2 regions of the Sulfitobacter sp. UBA1132 genome follow, and region 2 is predicted to be linked to the other one. Evidence: riboswitches for the same ligand, from Rfam matches in the RefSeq annotation. Region 2 holds a riboswitch; the other holds the start of a gene.

Region 1 (10,456 bases), on a different contig from region 2:
GCCTTGGCCTGCCGGATGTCGCGCCGCAGGGCAGGGGTGGGCGTGTCCTTGATCCGCAGTTGCCCCAGTTTGATGCCAAGGGGCACCAGCCGCTCCAACCAGGCGGCGCTGTCGAAGATCGGGTAGAAACGGTCCAGGGTCATTCCAGAAACGCCTTTCCGATCAGGGGGGTAGAGGGCGCGGCCATATCGCGGGGCGGCATCGGGTCCGCATCAGCCGCAAGCTGTCCGGCGCGGATCGCGGTGGCAAAGGCCTCGGCCATGGCGGCGGGATCACCGGCTTTGGCGACAGCGGTGTTCAGCAGCACCGCGTCAAACCCCAGTTCCATCGCCTGTGCGGCGTGCGAGGGCAGGCCGATGCCCGCGTCGATCACCAGCGGCACGTCGGGAAAATGCGCCCGCATGGCGCGCAGCCCGAAAAGGTTGTTCAGCCCCATCCCAGACCCGATGGGCGCGCCCCAGGGCATCAGCACCTCGCAGCCCGCCCGCAGCAATCTATCCGCGACCACAAGGTCTTCGGTGGTGTAGGGAAAGACCTGAAACCCGTCCTCGCTCAGGATGCGGGCGGCCTCGACCAGACCGAAGACATCTGGCTGCAACGTGTCCTCCTCGCCGATGACCTCGAGCTTGATCCAGCGCGTGTCGAACACCTCGCGGGCCATATGGGCGGTGGTGACGGCCTCTTTCACGCTGTGACATCCGGCGGTGTTGGGCAGCACATGGACGTCAAGCGCGCGGATCAGTTCCCAGAAGTCCTGACCGGCGCGATCCCGCCCGCTTTCGCGCCGCAGCGAGACCGTCGCCACCGCCGCCCCGCTGCGCGCAAAGGCGTCTGACAGCACCTTGGGCGAGGGGTATTGCGCGGTGCCCAGCATCAGACCATTGGCAAGGGTTTCTCCGTAAAAGGGGCGCATCTCAGCCTCCTTGCATGGGGGCGAGCACTTCGATGCTGTCGCCGGAGGACAGGGGGTGGCTGGCCCGCAGGCTGGCGGGGATAAAGCTGCCGTTGACGGCGGTCGCGACTTTCGCGCCGCCGAATCCTTCGGCCTCTAGCAGGGCGGCAAGCGTGGGCGCGTCGCTGTCGAGCGGGGCACCGTTAAGCTGTAGTTTCATGGAAAATCTCCGGTGTTTTGGCGTCAAGGATCAGGTCCGCCACCATGGTCGCCAGCGCGGGGGCGAGCAGGAAACCGTGGCGATACAGACCGTTGGCGCGGATCAGATTGCCCTGCCGTTCGATGCGCGGCAGGTTGTCGGGGAAGGCGGGGCGGCTGTCGACGCCGATCTCTAGGATCTCGGCCTCGCCAAAGGCGGGAGACAGTGCGTAGGCCGCGCTCAGCAGTTCAAGCACGGACCGCACGCTGGCATGGGCACCGGCGCGGCCTTCGACCATCGTGGCCCCGAGCATGTAGATCCCGTCACCGCGCGGCACGAGGTAGATCGGCACACGTGGGTGCAGCACGCGGATGGGGCGGGTGATCTCGATGTCGGGGCAGGACAGCAGCGCCATTTCCCCTTTCACGCCGCGCAACTCAGGCAGATCTGCGCGCGCGTGATAGCCGCGGCAATCAATGACGATGCCACCGTGCGCCAGCGCGTCGGGGTCGGCCTCGTCTTGTTCGAAACTGGCCCCATCGGCCACCAGCCCGCGCCACAGCTCTGCCAGCGCAATGCGGGGCGACAGATGGGCCTCGGTCTGGAAATAGAGCCCTTTGGCAAAGCGGTCGCCAAGGTCGGGTTCAAGCGCCGCGATCCCTGCGCCCGTCAGGGTTTGGTGGCTTGTGGTCCGGCGGGCAAAGCGGGTCAGATCGCTGCTGTCCCGCGCCGGAGAGATCACAAGCGACCCGCGTCGGTGCAGCGATGTGGTGTGCTGGCCCCACCAATCTGCCGCTTGCTGGCCCAGCCGGATCACCGGTTCTTCGGCGCTTTCGCCTTCGCAAAACGGGGCAAGCATGCCGCCAGCCCACCAAGAACACCCTTGCGGGCCGGGCTGGCGGGCACGGTCGATCAGATGCACGCGCATCCCGCGATCCAGCAAGACACGCGCGGTACACAGCCCCGCAACGCCCGCGCCGATGATGGTGACCTGCGTCATGACCAGACCGCGTGGAAGTGATGCACCGGACCGTGGCCCGTGCCGATCTCAAGTTGATCCGCGGCGATGATGGCGCGGTGCAGATAGTCATGGGCGGCCTGTACCGCCGCGCCAAGGGGGTTGCCGTGGGCCAACCCCGCGGCGATGGCCGCGGCGTAGGTGCATCCCGTCCCGTGGGTATTGCGCGTGTCGATGCGCGGCGCGCTAAGCCATGTGACACGCTCTGCGGTGACCAGCGCGTCGCTACAGATATTACCCGCGCTATGGCCGCCCTTCATCAGCACTGCCTTCGGCCCCATTTCCAGCAACGCGCGGGCCTGCGTGACCATCTGGTCGGCGCTGTCGGCCTCGGGCTGGTTCAACAGGCGGGCGGCTTCGGGCAGGTTGGGGGTCAGCAGATCGGCGCGCGGCAGGATATCCGCGACCAACGCTGCGACGGCGTCTTCTTGCAACAGCGCATCGCCGGATTTTGCGATCATCACCGGATCGACCACGATGGCCCCCCGAAACGCGGAGAGCGCAGCGGCCACCGCCTGAATAATCTGCGGAGAAAACAACATGCCCAGTTTGATCGACTGCACCGAAAGATCGGACAGCACCGCATCGATCTGGGCCGCGACGATGGGGGCGGGGATCTCGTGTACCGCGCTGACGCTGCGCGTGTTCTGCGCGGTCACGGCGGTGATCACGCTGGCGGCATAGACACCATTGGCCGACATCGCCTTGATATCGGCCTGAATACCGGCACCGCCGCCGCTGTCGGATCCGGCGATGGTCAGGGAAATGGGGGTCGTCTTGGTCACAGGCTCGCCTTTCGGTGGTGGGCAAGCAGACGCAAGAATGAGCTTTGTGGCGTGGACCCAAGGCCGTTGCACAAAGATACCCGTTCCCTACGCCGGTATTGCCCGGATCAGGTTCGACGGGTCGGTGCACGCACCTCTCAGCCCCCTAGGGCACCCCGACGGATAGATGTTGGAACTGCGGCCCCCCGTGGGGGCGTGCAGCGTCGTTGCTTTAGGCGTAGCCAAGTTCGGCAAACGGTGCAAGCCGCAAAATATTCAACCAAAGGTGGCGATATTTTGGGCAAAACGGGTGCGGTTTGGACAGCTCTCCTGACGCTTGTCAGCCGAAACAACGCCTCGTAACCCAAAGCAACGTAACGTCACATTTCCCATATTCTGCGGTGTTAACCCTTTGGCATCAGCAAACTAGGGGTGATCGCGCAAAGACCCCGCGTGGCTGCGGTATCAAGTTCTGTTCTGCGGTATTGGCATCGAAATATCTTGCCCCTAGGCTGATTGACAGATTGAGTCGGATACCCTCGGGAGGAGGGGGCCGACACTCGGGGGGATGCGTTTTCTGGCCCGTTTTACGGGTCATTCCGGACGCGTCGCGACAAGCATTGGGAGGTGCTGCGTGACATCTGCAAAGATCACATCTGCGTCCTGCGCATGGGCATCCGCAGCTTTTGCGGTGCCCGTGATCCTGCGATCCCGAACAATCCAAAGATGTACAACAGGGAGAGAGACCACATGAAGAATATGACACGTTTTGCCAAGGCCGCTGTCGGGTCCTTTGCGGTATCCATGGCGCTTTCGGGCGTCGCGATGGCGCAGGAGTATGAGTGGCCGCGCATGCTCGTGATTGCCACGCCGGGCACGTCGACAGGCAGCTTTGCCTCGACCAACGGTTGGGGGCCTGCGTTGCAAAAGGAAACCGGCACCACCGTGCGGATCGTTCCCGAAGACAGCGAGCCCATGCGCTACAAACGTTTGACCGACCGCGAAGACATCGCGATCGCGTCGGTTTCCGCGTCGGAAATGGCGCTGCAAGCGGAAGGGGTCGGCGGCTACGCCTCGGCGAAACCCATGCCGCAGCGGATCTTGTGGCACCACAACGACACGCCTTGGGGCTTTGTTGTGGCTGGCGATTCCGAGCTTCAAAGCCTTGAAGATATTGGGAAAGGCGGCGTGCGCGTCACCTCGGGCGTGTTCTCGCCCGCGATTGTCTCTGCGATCACCCAGGCCCTGCCTGCCTTTATCGGCATGACGCCCGAAGAAGCACAGGAAAAGATCGAATTCGTCCCGGCCTCCAGCTACGGTGAAAACTGTCGTTCGGTTGTCGAGGGGAAGTCCGATGTGGCCTATTGCTCGCCGATCTCTTCCGTTCTGTCCGAAATGGAAGGCGCACCGGGTGGCATTCGCTGGCTGCCGATGGACCCCGCCAACAAAGAAGGCTGGGACGGCTACCTCAGCTACCGCCCCATGACGATCCCCTCGACCATCTCTATGGGGGTGAGCACCGCCAAGGGTGTCGAATCCATGACGTCGAACTTCGTCTATGCCGTGCCGGTCACCGCAGAAGAGGATTTCGTCTATAACATGGCGAAGTGGATGAATGAATCCCACGACAACTACAAAGGATCGCACGCGCTGGCGACCCGCATGTCGCTGGAGCATTTCCGCAACTTCTTGGATGCCAACCCGATCCCTGTGCACGAAGGCACGGTGAAATACCTGCGTGAAATCGGGGCGTGGACCGAAGAAGACGATGCCTGGAACAACGAGGCCATCGAGAAGATGGACGCGTGGATCGCGGCACGCAACGCCGGCATGAAAGAGGCGATGGAGCAGGGCGTCGAGATGAATTTCGAGAACCAGGAGTATCTCGACATTCTGGCCAAGCACACCGACGGGCTGGAGCCGTTCCGCTCGCGTCTGTAACGCCGCGCCGGACCGTCATCGACGGCATAAGACAGGACGGAGCACAACGTGCTCCGTCCTCCTAAGACACTGCCACAGCGCCCTTATTTTCAGGATCATCCATGTCAGCAACACAACACCCTCCGGCGGCTGAAACGGCTGTCGAACCCTCGTCCGAGACGACGCGACTGGGGGGATTATTCTCGTTCACCAGCATCGCTTTTGTGCTGCTGTGTACCTTTGGCCTCGGGATGGGGCTGGCCTATGTATTCGGCGTTCCCATCGGCGGGCGGCGTCTGATCGAGGGGCAGTACTACTGGGTCTTCATCGGCACCTTCCTTGCGGCGGCGTTCATCGCGCTGCCAGCGGTGAAATCGCACACCCATGTGCCGATCTATGACATCGTGGCGGCCGCCTTGGGCTTTGGCATCTGCATGTGGTTCTCCATGTATGCATGGGAGATCGTGCAGGCGGGCTGGACCAATTTCTACGCGGGTGTCGTGCTTTGGCTGCTGATGCTTGAAATCGCGCGCCGGTCGGGGGGCATCCCTTTCTTGCTCGTGGTGCTGGTGCTGGGGCTGTATCCGCTGGTGGCCGATTACTTCCCCGGCTTGCTGATGGGCATCCCTTATACGTTTGAACGCATGATAGAGGCGCATGTCTTCCGCACCGAAGGGTTGATGGGCATCACCACCAAGATCGTGGCCGAGATCGTGCTGGGCTTTCTGGTCTTTGCGGGCGTGCTGATCGCTACGGGGGCAGGGCAGTTCTTTATCGATCTGGCCAATGCGGGCTTTGGCAAGTACCGCGGCGGTCCAGCGAAAGTATCGATCGTGGCCAGCGCCTTTTTCGGGTCGCTGTCGGGGTCGATTTTCTCGAACATCGCGGGCACCGGGTCGATCACCATTCCGACTATGAAAAAAGTCGGCTACCCGCCCCATTACGCTGGCGCGATCGAGGCCTGTGCCTCGACCGGCGGGGTGGTGATGCCGCCGGTGATGGGGGCGATTGCCTTTGTCATGGCGATCACCATCGGTGTGGATTACGCGACCGTGATGGTGGCCGCTATCCTGCCGTCGGCGTTGTTCTACTTTGGCCTGATCCTGCAAGTCGACGCCTATGCCGCGCGCAAGGGGCTGGTGGGGATGAAACCCGAAAACCTGCCCTCGGCCCGCGAGGTGATGAAGCGCGGCTGGCCCTTCCTGCTGGTCATGATCTTTCTGGTCTGGGGCCTGCTGTATATGCGGTGGGAATATTACGCCCCGTGGTACGCCAGTGCGCTGATGATCGCGCTGAGCTTCCTGCAACGCGAGACCATGATGACACCTGCGCGCATCTTTGAAACCCTGCGTCAGGTGGGTACGCTGGTCACACAGACCGCAGCGATCATCCTGCCGATCGCCTTTGTGGTCAGCGCCTTGACCATCACCGGTGTGACAGGGTCGATGACCTCTGGGCTGGTCGCTTTGGGCGGGGATAACGTCTATCTCGTGATCGCGCTTGGGGTTTTGGCCTGCTTTATCATGGGCATGGCGGGGCTTGCGATTGTGGCCTACATCTTCCTTGCAGTGACGCTGGCGCCCGCGATCATCGAAATCGGCGGGTTGAACACGGTCGCGGTGCACTTTTTCATCGTCTACTACGCGATGCTGTCGGTGATCACGCCTCCGGTAGGGGCTGCGGCGTTTCTGGCGGCGACGATTGCGGGGGCCAAGCCTATGCTGACCTCCTTCACCGCGATGCGGTTGGGGGTGGTGATCTACTTTGTGCCGCTGTTCTTCCTGTTCCAGCCTGCGCTGGTGCTGCAGGGCGATCTGACGCCGCTGATCTATGTGCTGCCGTCGATCATCATCGGCATCACGCTGCTGTCCGGCGGGCTTGAGGGCTATCTGCTGGGCGTCGGTATGGTGCGGCCCTGGTTGCGTTTGCCCCTGGGGATCGCGGGCTTTGCCTTCAGCTTTCCGGGGCTGACGACGACGCTGGTCGCGGGGGTCGCCTCGGCCGTGCTTGTCGCGGTGATCTGGCGTGACAACCGCAACGGCGTGGTTGCGGTCCCTTAAGATTGGGCGCGCGGGGACATCCCCGCGCGCCGCAGTTCATGACGTTTGCGAAGGGCGCAGCTGTGCCGTCCCCAAGGCGCTCAGCGCCAGCATCAGCGCCGCGGTGCCAAGACACAGCGCCAGCCCCCCCAGTTGATAGGTGAAGCCTGACAAAAGCGTGCCTACCAACCGACCGGCCGCATTGGACATATAGTAGAACCCCACATCCATCGTGACCCGCTTTGCATCCGTGAAACTGAGGATCAGATAGGAATGAAGCGCCGAATTCACCGCGAAAATCGCCCCGAACACCAGCAAGCCAATGACAATCGTCACCGTCAGCGCGGGGGACGGCGCAGGCGTGATCCAGACCAGCGCGGCCAGCAGGGCAGGCACGACCACCAGCGCAAGGTTCCAGTGGCGGGCCTGCGCGAGCGTGTCGCCCTCGGTCCGGCCGGTGGCCCGCAGTATCTTCGGGGCCCAGCCTTGCACGGCCCCATAGAGGATCGTCCACACCGCCATAAAGCTGCCGATCATAAAGAAAGCCTCCCGCTTGCTTTCGACGCTGCCATCGGAGAGCACGGCGTAGAAATAGATCGGGATGCCCACGACAAACCACACATCGCGCGCCCCGAACAGAAACAGCCGCGCGGCGCTGAGCCAGTTGATATTGCGGTTTTTGGACAGGACTTCGGTGAACTTGGCATCCTTGCGCCCCACGGGCAGGCCCGCGGGCATACCGATGATGACGCCGATCAGGATCACAAACAGGATCGCCGCCATCACCAGCGTCGACGGCACAAACCCCAGCAGCGCCAGCATCCCCGCACCCAGCAGAAAGCCAGCGCCCTTGACCGCGTTCTTCGATCCGGTGAGCAGTGCGACCCAGCGGAACAAGCCGCCCCCTGTGGTGGGGGCCAGCAGCTTGACCGCGGATTTAGAACTCATCTTGGCCAGATCCTTGGCCACGCCCGACAGCCCCTGCACCAGCATGACAAAGACGACCGAGGCGGCGACGCTCCATACCGGATCAAGCTGTGTCAGCGCCAGCAGCGCGACCACTTGCAACGACAGCCCCGCATAGAGCGTCGAGGTCAGCCCGAAGCGCGCCGCGATCCAGCCCGCCGACAGGTTGGTGACCACGCCCGCGATCTCGTAGAGCACAAACAGATAGGCCAGCTGTACCGGAGAGAACCCGAGCGTGTGAAAATGCAGCAGCACCAGCATCCGCAGCGCGCCGTCGGTCAGCATAAAGGCCCAATAGGCGGCGGTGACAGTGATATAGGCGGTAAAACCGGCAGGGCGTGTCACAGCTGGCCGCCCACCATCAGCGCCACATCCACCAGACGGTACGCATAGCCCATTTCATTGTCATACCACGCATAGACTTTGACCTGTGTGCCATTCACCACCATCGTCGATGGCGCATCCACGATCCCGCTGCGGGTGTCATTGGTGTAATCCGACGACACAAGCGGGCGTTCCTCAAAGCCCAGAATACCCTTTAACGGCCCCTCGGCGGCGGTTTTGAACAGGGCGTTGACCTCTTCCACACTCGTCTCACGCTCCAGCTCGAACACGCAATCGGTGATCGACGCATTCAGGAGGGGCACCCGCACGGCGTGGCCGTTCAGCTTGCCGGTCAGCTCCGGATAGATCAGCGTGATCGCCGTGGCCGACCCGGTGGTGGTGGGGATCAGGTTGGTCAGCGCCGATCGGGCGCGGCGCATGTCCTTGGCGGGGCGGTCCACGATGGTTTGCGTGTTGGTCACGTCATGGATCGTGGTGATCGACCCGTGTTTGATCCCGATCCCTTCCAGCAGGACTTTGACGACGGGGGCAAGGCAGTTGGTGGTGCAGCTCGCCGCGGTGACGATGCTGTGCGTGGCTGGATCATAGGTGTCGTCGTTCACGCCATAGACGATATTCGCCGTCGGCCCGTCCTTGACGGGGGCAGAGACAACAACCTTTTTCACGCCCGCCTCGAAATAGGGGGCAAGCTTGGCCTCTGTCTTGAACGCACCGGTGCAGTCGATCACCACATCCACCCCCTCCAGCGGCAGGTCTGTGATCGATTTGGTGCTGGTCACGGGGATACGCGTGCCATCGATGGTGATCGCATGATCTTCTGCGCTGAAGGTCGCAGGCCAGCGCCCGTGAACGGAATCAAATTCGAGCAGATGGGCGTGCATCTCGGGGTCGCCAACGGCGTCGTTGATAAAGGCGATCTTGGCCCCCTGTTCCAGCAAGGGCCGCAGGGCGAGTTTTCCGATGCGGCCAAGGCCGTTCAAAGCATAGGTTGTCATGGTGGTTTATCCTGTGGTCACTGGGTCGGCCCCGATGGCATCGACCCGTTTTTGCAATGCAGCGCGGTCCAGCGCTTCGAAAGGCAGGGCGGTAAAGGCCAGCAGCCGGTTGTGCAGCGCGCCATATGTCTGTTGGAAGGCCAGCCGGCGTTCCGCTTCTGTCCCTTCGGCTTTGACGGGATCGGGCATGCCCCAATGCCCCGACACAGGCTGGCCGGGCCAGGTGGGACATTCCTCGTTTGCGGCGTGGTCACAGACGGTAAAGACGAAATCCATCTGCGGCGCATCGGCGGTCTGGAATTCAGAGATATGTTTGGACCGCAGCGCATCGATGCTGTGGCCCTTGGCGTGCAGCATCTCGACCGCAAGGGGGTTAAGCTCGGACCGGGGCAGGGTGCCCGCGGAATAGGCGGTGAACCGGTCGCCCGCCATGTCCCGCAGGATCGTCTCTGCAAAGATGGAACGGGCGGAGTTGCCGGTACATACGAAAAGCACGTTGAACTTTGTCTGGGTCATCATCTGCGTCCTGTTAATGAGGTCAGAGAACGGGGGCGGGCAGAGATCAGCGCGCCCCCGACAACAATCCACGAACAACCCCGATACGACCTCGCCCGCTGCATCAAGGTTGATGGTATACAAGAGCCGCGTCCCGTCGCGCCGCTGCGAGATCAGCCCGACTTGCGTCAGCGCCGACAGATATACCGATGCCGTGCTGGATTTCAGGGCCAACACCTGCGTGATTTCCCCCGCAGGCAAGGCATCCGGATAGCGCCGCATCAGCAGCCGAAACACGGCCAGCCGCTGCGGGTGGCTCAGGGTGGCGAGCCGGTCTGTGAGTAGTGATTCCATATTTCATGAATATGTGAATTACACATTGAGCGTCAACAGCTCTATTCGATCCCGCCAAAGGTTTTTTGCCGCGGGGGTGCGTTTTGGGTGACGTGGCGTTTCAGGGGCAGGGTGTCTTGCGCGCCCTTGGCTTTGCGGGCATCGATTGGGAAACAGCGCGCCCGCGCGCGGTGACAGACGTATAAAGGACCCGACATGACAGATGTGACCCTGGCCGAGGTATTGGCCACAGCAGAGCAGGACGGCACCGCGCCGCGCTATCAGGTGCCAGAGAACTGGGCGCAGGGGCGTACGGCCTTTGGCGGATTTACCGGTGCCTTGCTGGTCAATGCGGCCCGTCGGGACCGCCCCGATCTGCCCGCGCTGCGGTCGGCGCTGATCAATTTTACCGCGCCCGTGTCGCAGCCGCCCACGATCCATGCCGAGGTGCTGCGCGAAGGGCGCAACATCACCACCATCGCCACCCGCG
Region 2 (10,456 bases):
AACCCTGTGCGTCTGGCCATCGCGGGCTGGGAATGGGGCAACTATTACGGCGACGCCAAGATGAAGGGCGCCAAGCTCGACATCTCGAAGTGGAAGCGCCCGTCGCCCGAAACGATCCCCGTACACGCCAAAGCGGCGGGCCTGTATATGATCTGCACCACCTCCAAACACGCGGCAGAGGCCAAGGGCTGTTCCGACGCGCTGTTCATGGACTACCGTGGCTATGTGGCCGAAGCGACCGGCGCGAACATCTTTTTCGTCAAGGACGGCGAAGTGCATACGCCACTGGCCGATTGCTTCCTGAACGGGCTGACCCGTCAGACCGTCATCGGGATGCTCAAGGAAAAGGGCCTGACCGTGCACGAACGCCACATCATGCCGGAAGAGCTGGAAGGCTTCGAGCAATGCTGGCTGACCGGCACCGCGGCCGAGGTCACACCCGTCGGACAGATCGGCGACTACACCTTCGAGGTTGGCGCGCTCACCCGCGAGATTTCGGAAGACTACGAAAAGCTCGTCCGGTCCTGAACTGCCCCATCAAAACAAACGGCGCGAGGGGTTCTCCCCCCGCGCCGTTTTCGTGCCCGCGCCTGCGGTGCAGCACGTCGTATTAGTAAAGCGCGACCGGATTGATCATCGCCTGTACCGTGCCTTTGATCAGCGGCTGCCCGAGCACGAACATGAACTCCTGCACGCCTTCAGCGACCAGCGGTCCTGTGTTCATCGTCTCCAGAATATAGATGCCGTTATCCTTGAGCAGCGTGACATGGCCATAGAACACCTTGTCCCCCTCTTTGGGTGGAATGGCTTCTAGGCCCCATGTGTCTGCACCCACGGCCATCGGGTTCATCGACGCCATAAACACCGCGCCTTCGTTGTTCAGCCCCGGTTCGGTGGACCCCCAGGCCGTTGGGTCGCTTTCCATCATGCCGTCGGTCCAGCCCGTGTGAAACAGCACGATATCCCCTTCGTTTACCGTGATCTGCTGCGCCTCCATCGCGGCGGTGATCTCTGCCTCGCCAAAATGCTCACCGGCGGCCAACACATCTTTGCCCATGTGCTTGGCCATATCGATGATCACAGCGCGCCCGACCAAGGGCGGCACGGCATGCGTTCCCAATTTGGTCAGGCCGCTGATCGCCGAGATTTCCTTTTCGTCTAGGCAGTTATAATACATCCCGTCTTCGCCCAGATGCCCAAGCCCGTCCAACTGCGACCCGATACCGATCCAGGTTTGCAGCAGATCGTCGTTATAATTGCCCTCGTAGCCAAAGGACGACAGCTTTTGGCCACCGTGCTGGTTCGGCTGGACGACCTGAAGGCTCAGCGAACGGGGCGGGAAGGCAGGTGTATCCGGCCCGATCACGATCCCGAGCGGCATCGATTTGCCCTGCTTGATCAGCTTGGCGGCCTCCAACGTGCGCTCGGTCGAGATCAGGTTCGCCGATCCCAGCTGGTCGTCAGGGCCCCAATGCGAATGGTCACAGTCTTGCGCCCATGCGGCAGATGCCCCGACGCCAATGGACACGGCAGTTGCGATAATCTTGGTAAATTTCATCTTTCTTCCCTCCCAGAAAACAGGGTGCAGCACCGACGGGATAGCCGCTGCTCCACACCCCAGAGGGTTAGGCTAACATGAAATTCAATCTGGGCACGTAATTTCAACCGGTCAGCTGGGCGTCCCCTGTGGCGTGCTGCTGGCCTTGGATTTGGATCGATCCAGCCCCAACTGCCGTTCCCGCCAGATGATCGCGGCACCGCCGGCGATGACCAGACCGGCACCGATCAGGATAGCAGGCGTCGGGATTTCGCTGAAAAGCACCCAGCCGATCAACACCGCAAACAGCATAGAGGCATAGTCGAACGGGGCGAGCATCGACACCGGGCCAAAGCGGTAAGAGGCCGTGATCATGATCTGTGATACCCCGCCGATCATACCCGACAGGATCAATAGCGCCGAGACTTGCCACCCGGGGTTCACCCACCACAGCGGCTCCCAATTGATCACCATGCCTGCGGGCAGCGTGAGGAACGACAGGCAGGTCGCGGTGAGCGAGAAATAGAACACGATGGCCGCCGTGCTGTCGGTTTGCACCAATCGGCGCACGTGGATCTGGACAAGCGCGCGCATGATCGACGCGGCAACCACCATCATCGCCCCCAGCATGGCAAGCTGCGACACGCTATCCCCGCCTACGGTAAAGCGGGGATACAGAACGATCAGCACGCCGATCAACCCCACGGCCACCGCAGACAGTCGGAACACGCGCACCTGTTCGCCCAGAAATATCGCGGCGAAGATTACCGTGAAAAGCGGCGTGGCATAGCCGATCGCGGTGACCTCTGGCAGAGGCAGCAGGCTAAGCCCGGCAAAGGTCAGCGCCATCGCCGTGGTCCCGAAAACGCCGCGCCAGACGTGGCCCATCAGATTGCTCGGCTTCAGCCCGTCGCGCAGGTCGCCGCTTTGCCATAGCCACAGGATGATCATCGGGAAGGCAAAGAACGACCGGTAGAACACCGCTTGGGCGGCGGGCACGGTGGCCGTCGCGATCTTGATAAGGGCCGCCATGACCGAGAACAGAAAGACCGCCCCCAGTTTAAGGGCGATGGCCCGGCCGGGGCGGTGCTCTGTCGTGGTGCTTTGCATGGCGCATGCTTGCGCCTGCAGGTTTCAAGTTGCAAGACCCCGCGTCAACTTGCGCGTCGTATTCCCGCCAATATGCGGAAAATCCAAGCGTTCCGCGCGACTTAGCCGATGATGCCGCGGTTTTCGCCGACCTGACCGCGGTGCAGCAGCATATGGTCAAGCAGGACGCAGGCCATCATCGCTTCGCCCACCGGCACGGCGCGGATGCCGACGCAGGGGTCATGGCGGCCTTTGGTAATGATCTCTGTGTCTTCGCCGGTCTTGGTGATTGTCTTGCGTGTGGTCAGGATGCTTGACGTTGGCTTGACCGCGAAACGCAGCACGATGTCCTGACCGGTGCTGATGCCGCCCAGAATACCGCCCGCGTGGTTCGACGAATAGACAGGGCCGTCGGGGCCCATGCTGATCTCGTCCGCGTTCAGCTCTCCGGTCAGCATGGCGGCGGACATGCCTTCGCCAATCTCCACGCCTTTGACGGCATTGATGCTCATCATCGCGGCGGCAAGATCGGTGTCGAGCTTGCCATAGACCGGCGCGCCAAGGCCCGCGGGCACGCCGCGCGCTGTCACCTCGATGATCGCACCGACGGACGATCCGGATTTGCGCAGACCGTCCAAATACGCGGCCCAGTCGTCGGCCGCCTTGGCGTCGGGCACCCAGAACGGGTTCTGTTCGATCTGGTCCCAGTCAAACGCATCGCGGTCGATCTTGTGGGGGCCCATCTGCACCATGTAGCCGGTGATCTGCACATTCGGTGTAATCGCCTTGATCGCTTCGCGTGCAAGGCCACCCGCCGCCACACGCGACGCGGTTTCACGTGCCGAGGACCGCCCACCCCCACGGTAATCGCGGATGCCGTATTTCTGGAAATAGGTGATGTCGGCGTGACCGGGGCGGAACTTGTCCTTGATGTCGCCGTAGTCCTTGGACCGCTGGTCGGTGTTCTCGATCATCAGCTGAATCGGCGTGCCGGTGGTGACGCCTTCGAACACGCCCGACAAAATACGCACCTCATCCGCCTCGCGGCGCTGTGTGGTGTATTTGTTCTGGCCGGGTTTGCGCTTGTCCATCCAGTGCTGGATCATCTCTTCGGTGATCGTCACACCGGGAGGGCAGCCGTCCACCGTGGCCCCCAAAGCAGGCCCGTGGCTTTCGCCCCAGGTGGTCACGCGGAAAAGATGGCCAAAGCTGTTGATCGACATGGGCGGTGCTCCTTTGGCGGTGATCCTTAACGGGGGCTGCACCATGCCTCAAGGGGTTTCACCTTGCGCGCGGGCGACAGGCGTTCTACCGATAAGATACCTCGGGGGGCCTGACAGGCTGAGATGTGCGCGCACGGACCCGTTGAACCTGAACCGGTTAACACCGGCGGAGGGAAGGTCTGGATACACCTCCAACGCTTTCTGACGCCGCATTTTGGAGGATGCCATGAAGTATCTTACACTTGCTGCCACCACGCTTTTCGCCACGCAAGCATGGGCCGAGACGCCCGAACTGGTGGTCTATACCTACGACAGCTTTGTCGCCGAATGGGGCCCCGGCCCGGTGATCGAAGCGGCCTTCGAGGCCGAATGCGCTTGCGATCTGAAATTCGTCGGCATGGGCGATGGCGCGGCGCTGCTGGCGCGGCTCAAGCTGGAAGGCGCGCGGTCTGACGCCGATCTGGTGCTGGGGCTTGATACCAGCCTGATCGCCGCAGCGAAGGAAACGGGGCTGTTCGCGCCCGCCACAGTTGATGCGGACTACGACCTGCCGGTCACATGGGAGGACGACAGCTTTGCTCCCTACGACTGGGGCTATTTCGCCTTTGTCCATAACGCCGATCTGACCCCGCCCGCGAATTTTCGCGCTCTGGCCGACAGTGACCTCAAGATCGTGATCCAGGACCCGCGGTCCTCTACCCCCGGGCTGGGCCTGCTGATGTGGGTCAAGGACGCTTATGGCGACGAGGCCCCTGCGATCTGGGAAGGCCTGGCGGATAACGTCGTGACCGTGACCAAGGGCTGGTCCGAAGCCTACGGCCTGTTTCTTGAAGGCGAGGCCGACATGGTGCTGAGCTATACCACATCCCCCGCCTACCACCTGATCGCCGAAGAGGACGCGACCAAAGCCGCCGCCGCCTTTGACGAAGGCCACTACATGCAGATCGAAGTGGTCGGCAAACTGGCGGGCAGCGACCAGCCCGAGCTGGCCGATCAGTTCATGCAGTTCATGGTATCGGACGCGGCGCAATCGGTGCTGCCCACGACCAACTGGATGTACCCCGCCGTCACGCCCCAAGGCGGGCTGCCCGAAGGCTTTGAACAGTTGATCGAACCGGGCAAGGCGCTGCTGATCCCGAACGATGACGTGCCCGCCCTGCGCGAGGAAGCATTGGCCGAATGGCTCTCCGCGCTGTCGCAATAAGCACGAAGACCGGCATCAGCGCCGCCATTCTGGTTGCGGCGCTGATCCTTGCTGCGGTGGGGGCGGTGCTGTGGCGGGCCGAGTTCGGCAGCGGGCTTGGCCCGGCCGATTGGTCCGCGATCCGGTTTACCGTGTTACAGGCCGCGCTTTCCGCCCTGCTGTCTACCGTGCTGGCAATCCCTGTCGCCCGCGCCTTGGCGCGACGGCGCTTTGTCGGGCGCGGGTTGCTGGTCACGCTGCTGGGGGCACCGTTCATCCTGCCGGTGATTGTCGCCGTGCTGGGGGTGCTTGCGGTCTTTGGCCGCGCGGGCTGGCTCAATGCGGCACTGGCGGCGGTCGGGTTGCCCGGCATCACGATCTACGGGCTGCACGGCGTGGTGCTGGCGCATGTCTTCTTTAACCTCCCGCTGGCCACGCGGCTGTTGTTGCAGGCATGGCAGACCGTGCCCGCGGAACGGTTCCGGCTGGCCGCACAGCTTGGCCTGACCCCGCGCGCGGTATTTCGCAGCATCGAGCGTCCCCTCCTGCGGCAAATCCTGCCCGGCACCGCAGCGTTGATCTTTGTGATCTGCCTGACCAGCTTTGCGGTCGCGCTGACCCTCGGCGGCGGCCCCCGCGCCACGACGATCGAGCTTGCGATCTATCAGGCGTTCCGTTTCGACTTTGACCTGAACCGTGCAGCGCTGCTGTCGCTGGTGCAGCTTGGGCTTGCGGGCAGCACCGCCGCGCTGGCGCTGTGGATCATTCCCGCGATCAGTCTGGGCGGCGGGCAGGACCGCCCCCTGCACCGCTGGGACGCACGTGGTGGGCTGCAACGGTGGCTCGACGCGCTGTTCATCACGTTGGCGGCGGGGTTTCTGCTGCTGCCCCTGACCTCGGTCGTGCTGCGCGGGGTGATCGGCCTGCCGCAAATGCCCGCCAGCGTGTGGCAGGCAGCGGGCACCTCACTCACCGTGGCGCTGATCAGCGTGGTGGTCTTGCTGGCCTTGGCCCTGCCCCTTGCCGGGTGGATCGCAACCCGCGCCCGCGGCGGGGTAGAGGCCGTGGGCCTCTTGGGTCTTGCGGCCTCTCCGCTGATGATCGGCACCGGCTGGTTCATTCTGATCAACCCTGTCGCCAGCCCCTTTGCGCTGGCCCTACCCGTCACGGCGCTGGTCAATGCGCTGATGGCCCTGCCCTTCGCCCTGCGTATTCTGGTGCCCCGCCTGCGCGACACGGTGCAGATCTATGGCCGGCAGGCGCAGATGCTGGGGCTGACCGGATGGCCGCTTTGGCGCTGGCTGATCCTGCCACGCTTGCGCCCGCAGATCGGCTTTGCCGCGGGGCTGACCGGTGCCCTGTCGATGGGAGATCTGGGGGTCATCGCCTTGTTCGCCGACCCCGACAGTGCCACCCTGCCGCTGCAGATGTACCGGTTGATGGGGGCCTACCGGATGGAGGCCGCGGCCGGTGCCGCCCTGATCCTGCTGGCGCTGTCGCTTGGGATTTTCTGGATATTCGACAAGGGAGGGCGCTGGCATGCTGACGCTTGAGACCGCACAGATCACCCAGGGCAGCTTTACCCTGCACGCCGACCTGACCCTTGCGCCCGCGCAGACCTATGCGGTGATCGGCCCCTCGGGTGCGGGAAAATCCACCCTGCTGGGGGCGCTTTGCGGGTTCATTCCGCTCAGGTCCGGCAGGCTGCTGTGGCAGGGCAAGGACATCACCCAAGCCGCCCCCGGTGCGCGGCCGATGACGATGCTTTTTCAGGATAACAACCTCTTTCCCCATCTCAGCGTGATGCAGAATGTGGGGCTGGGGCTGCGCCCCGACCTGCGGCTCGGCACTGCGGACCAAACCCGTGTACATGAGGCGCTCGATCGCGTCGGGCTGCAGGGGATGGCTGCCCGCAAGCCTGCCGAGCTTTCCGGCGGGCAGCAAAGCCGTGTGGCCCTCGCACGGGTGCTGGTACAAGCCCGTCCGCTTGTGCTGCTCGACGAACCCTTTGCCGCACTTGGCCCCGCCCTGCGCAACGACATGCTGGATCTGGTGGCCGCCCTCGCCGCAGAGACCAAAGCCGCGTTGATCATGGTCACCCACGCCCCCGAGGACGTGCGCCGCATCGCGGATCAGGTGATCTTTGTCGAAGGTGGCACCGCGCATCCGCCGCAGCCTGCCGCAGCGCTGATGGACAACCCGCCCGACGCGCTGCGCGCCTATCTGGGGTAATCAGAAAATGACCGCGTAAAAGGTCAGCGATGTCAGCAGGATCGTCAGATACCCCAGCAGCACATAAAGCCCGTCACGGGTGAACAGACCAAAGGCAAACAGCGCCACCGTCCCGCCCCCGAAGGACGACGCGAAGGGCACGAATTCAAGCAAAGGCCAGCCCACGGGCAGGATTACGCAGGTCACCAACGTCAGCAGACGCATCGGGCCTGTCGTCAGAAACTGGAGCCTTTTGCCCGAGTGGCGATCAAAAAACGCCGCGGGCTTGCGCAGCCACCGCACGCAGAACAGCAACCGCGATGACTTGACCTCGCGGCGCAGCAGGAACTGCGGCAACCACAGACGTTTGCGCCCATAGACCGCCTGCGCCGACAGCACGATGATCACCATCGCCATGAAACTGGACACGCCAAAGACACCGGACAGCGGCGACACCAACAGCAACGCCGCCAGCAGAATGAACGGGAGCAGGGACCGCTCTCCGAATTCGTTCAGCACATCGTTGATCGTGACCGTCTCGCGGCTGGCCGCTTGTTCCATCCCGTCCAGCAGATGGGTGAGGCTACGCTCTTCGATATTGTGCATATACCCCCCAAAGGTCAGCTGTCTTGTGCAAGCAATGCCGCCAGCCCGGCCCGATAGGTGGGGAACTGCGGTGCCCAGCCTAACGCCTGCTTGATACGGTCGTTCCGAACCTTCTTGCTTTCCGCGTAAAAGCTGCGGGCCATGGGGGTCATATCGGCCTGATCAAAGGGGATCGCGGGGGGCACGGGCAGGCCAAGCAGCTCTGCCGCGTGGGCGATCACGTCTTGCGGTGGCGCGGGGTCATCGTCGCATAGATTATAAATCGCGCCCGGGGCAGGCCGCTGCAAGGACAGCTCAAGCGCTTGGGCAATATCCTCGACATGGATGCGAGAGAAGACCTGCCCCTGCTTGATGATCCGCCGCGCCGTTCCGGCCCGCACCTTGGCAAAGGGGCCGCGTCCGGGGCCGTAGATGCCTGCAAGGCGAAAGATATGCAGCGGCAGATCGGGGATCCCCTGCCATCTTGCCTCTGCCGTGACACGGGCGCGCCCGCGCTTGGTCGATGGCGTAAGCGGCGTGTCCTCGTCCACCCAATCGCCGTCGTGGTCGCCGTAAACGCCTGTTGTCGACAGATAGCCTACCCACCGCAGATCGGGCGCGGCGCGGTTGACTGCATCCTCGACCGCATTCAATACCGGATCGCCCGCGCTGTCCGGTCCGGCCGAGACGAGCACATTAGGAAACTGCGCAATCAACGCCCCCAGATCGGCCCCCGGCCAGACGACGGGTTCAACGCCCGTATCCGCGATGGCATCTGCCTTGTCGGGGCTGCGCGTGGTGCCGACGATGCGCCAGCCCTGCGGCACCAGCCGTGCGGCAAGGGCGCGCGCGCTAAAGCCATGCCCGATCGACAGCAGCGTTTTCTCCATGAGGCGTCCTTTCTATGTGGTGGGGGTCCGGGGCAAGGCGATCCGCTGCCCTTCGGGGACCAATGCATTCATCTGCGCGATATGTTCCGGCAGACATTTGGTCAGGAAGTCATAGGTCTCGACCACATGCGCCCGCGCCGCCGGCCCCAGATGCGCATAGGCCGCCGGATTGCCCAGCACATCCGCCACCTGATCGCCCAGCGCATCGGGATCGAAGAAATCGCACAGCAGACCGGTTTCGCCGTGGGTAATCGCCTCGCGCACGGGGGCCACGTCAGAGCCGACAATCGTCGCGCCCATCGCCATCGCCTCGAGCAGGGACCACGACAGCACAAATGGCATGGTCAGATAAAGATGGCAGCGGCTGATCTGTATAACCTTCTGGTAATCCTCGTAGGACAGCTTGCCCAGAAAGTGCACCCGTGACCAATCAACGTGCTTGCCCACCTCTGCCTCCATCTCGGCGCGCAGGCCCCCGGGGTGTTTGCTTTTGCCGCCATAAGAGGTGTCATTGCCCCCCACCACCAACACCCGCGCATCGGGGCGTTGTTTCAGAATACGTGGCAATGCGCGCATGAACACATGAAAGCCCCGCGTGCGTTCAAGGTTGCGCGACACAAAGGTCAGCACCTCGTCATCCTTGGTCAGCGCGCGATCCATCCGCCCCAGCTTGAGCGTCACCGCCGGATCGGGGCGCAGCTGGTCTGTGCGTATCCCGTCGTGGCAGACATAGAGCTTGCGGTGAAAGCTTTGCGGAAAACGGTCACGCTGCCAGTAGGTCGGGCTGAGCCCGACATCGACGGTTTCGATATTGGCCAGCGGCACGGCATTCCGCGCGTGCAACAGAAACGGGGTATTTTCAGTCACAGGGTCTTCGGGGTCGAACCCCACAGGGCCGCCGGTATCGCTGTAGTAATACTCGAAGAAGCCGATGATCGGGACATCGGGCCAGATCTGCTTGAAAAACGTCAGCTCCCCCCAGCCCACATGCCCCACCACGATATCGGGCTTGAACTCTTCGCGGGTCTCGATCTGTTTGGCCGCGCGGGCGGCCCCCAAGCCGTTGCCGGTAGATTCCTCCCAGTTCTTCGACAGCCCATAGGCAGTCTCTGCCGGTCTGTGATGTGCCTTGTAGACGCGTGTCTCGACGCCATCAAAACGGGGCGGATTTTTGCGTTGGGTCAGGAAATAGATCTGGTGTGTGCGTTGATCGGCCAGCCATTGCACCAGCTCGCGGTATTGGCCGGGCATATTCTGGTGCACAAACATGATCTTCATGGGGTCGCCTTATGTCCTGTCGGTTGCAGACAGTTAGCCCAGTCGGCACGGACAGTGCAAACGCCACGGCGCTGGACGGCTCTGGCTTGAACCTCGGGCGATCTTCGTGTCAACGTCAGGTATGAAAGAACACACATTCCCCTCATGGCCCGATGTGGCCGATCAACTGGTCGCTGTTGCGGCAGGACGCAGTGCTGCGGATACGATTATCACCGGCGGTAACTGGGTCAACGTGCACACGCGCGAAACCCTGCCGGACCATGATATCGCGATCAAGGCGGGGCGCATTGCCTTTGTCGGGCCGGACGCCAGCCACTGCAAAGGCGACACGACCAAGGTGATCGAGGCAAAGGGCCGCTATATGATCCCCGGCCTGTGTGACGGGCATATGCACATCGAAAGCGGTATGCTGACGCCGGCGGAATTCGCCCGCGCCGTGATCCCCCATGGCACCACGTCG

The links. Region 2 has a riboswitch for thiamine pyrophosphate ahead of thiB (thiamine ABC transporter substrate binding subunit). Riboswitches for the same ligand answer to the same signal wherever they lie in the genome.
Region 1: it holds a riboswitch for thiamine pyrophosphate, as region 2 does, so the genes downstream of both, thiD (bifunctional hydroxymethylpyrimidine kinase/phosphomethylpyrimidine kinase) here and thiB (thiamine ABC transporter substrate binding subunit) in region 2, are expected to answer to the same signal.

Annotation. Positions count from the first base shown of each region.
Region 1 covers NZ_DCAN01000006.1:156,652-167,107, forward strand. The annotation lists gene B4F27_RS04575 (thiamine phosphate synthase) at 1-143, opposite strand, end outside; gene B4F27_RS04580 (thiazole synthase) at 140-913, opposite strand; gene thiS (sulfur carrier protein ThiS) at 915-1,112, opposite strand; gene B4F27_RS04590 (FAD-dependent oxidoreductase) at 1,096-2,091, opposite strand; gene thiD (bifunctional hydroxymethylpyrimidine kinase/phosphomethylpyrimidine kinase) at 2,088-2,894, opposite strand; TPP riboswitch at 2,962-3,062, opposite strand; gene B4F27_RS04600 (TAXI family TRAP transporter solute-binding subunit) at 3,624-4,814, shown strand; gene B4F27_RS04605 (TRAP transporter permease) at 4,916-6,853, shown strand; gene arsJ (organoarsenical effux MFS transporter ArsJ) at 6,890-8,143, opposite strand; gene B4F27_RS04615 (ArsJ-associated glyceraldehyde-3-phosphate dehydrogenase) at 8,140-9,138, opposite strand; gene B4F27_RS04620 (helix-turn-helix domain-containing protein) at 9,145-9,987, opposite strand; gene B4F27_RS04625 (thioesterase family protein) at 10,183-10,456, shown strand, end outside.
Region 2 covers NZ_DCAN01000012.1:148,132-158,587, forward strand. The annotation lists gene B4F27_RS11025 (branched-chain amino acid aminotransferase) at 1-528, shown strand, start outside; gene B4F27_RS11030 (cyclase family protein) at 611-1,558, opposite strand; gene B4F27_RS11035 (DMT family transporter) at 1,670-2,647, opposite strand; gene aroC (chorismate synthase) at 2,749-3,849, opposite strand; TPP riboswitch at 3,942-4,041, shown strand; gene thiB (thiamine ABC transporter substrate binding subunit) at 4,076-5,053, shown strand; gene B4F27_RS11050 (thiamine/thiamine pyrophosphate ABC transporter permease ThiP) at 5,029-6,585, shown strand; gene B4F27_RS11055 (ATP-binding cassette domain-containing protein) at 6,572-7,264, shown strand; gene B4F27_RS11060 (exopolysaccharide biosynthesis protein) at 7,265-7,849, opposite strand; gene B4F27_RS11065 (SDR family oxidoreductase) at 7,864-8,718, opposite strand; gene B4F27_RS11070 (glycosyltransferase family 4 protein) at 8,731-9,996, opposite strand; gene ade (adenine deaminase) at 10,118-10,456, shown strand, end outside.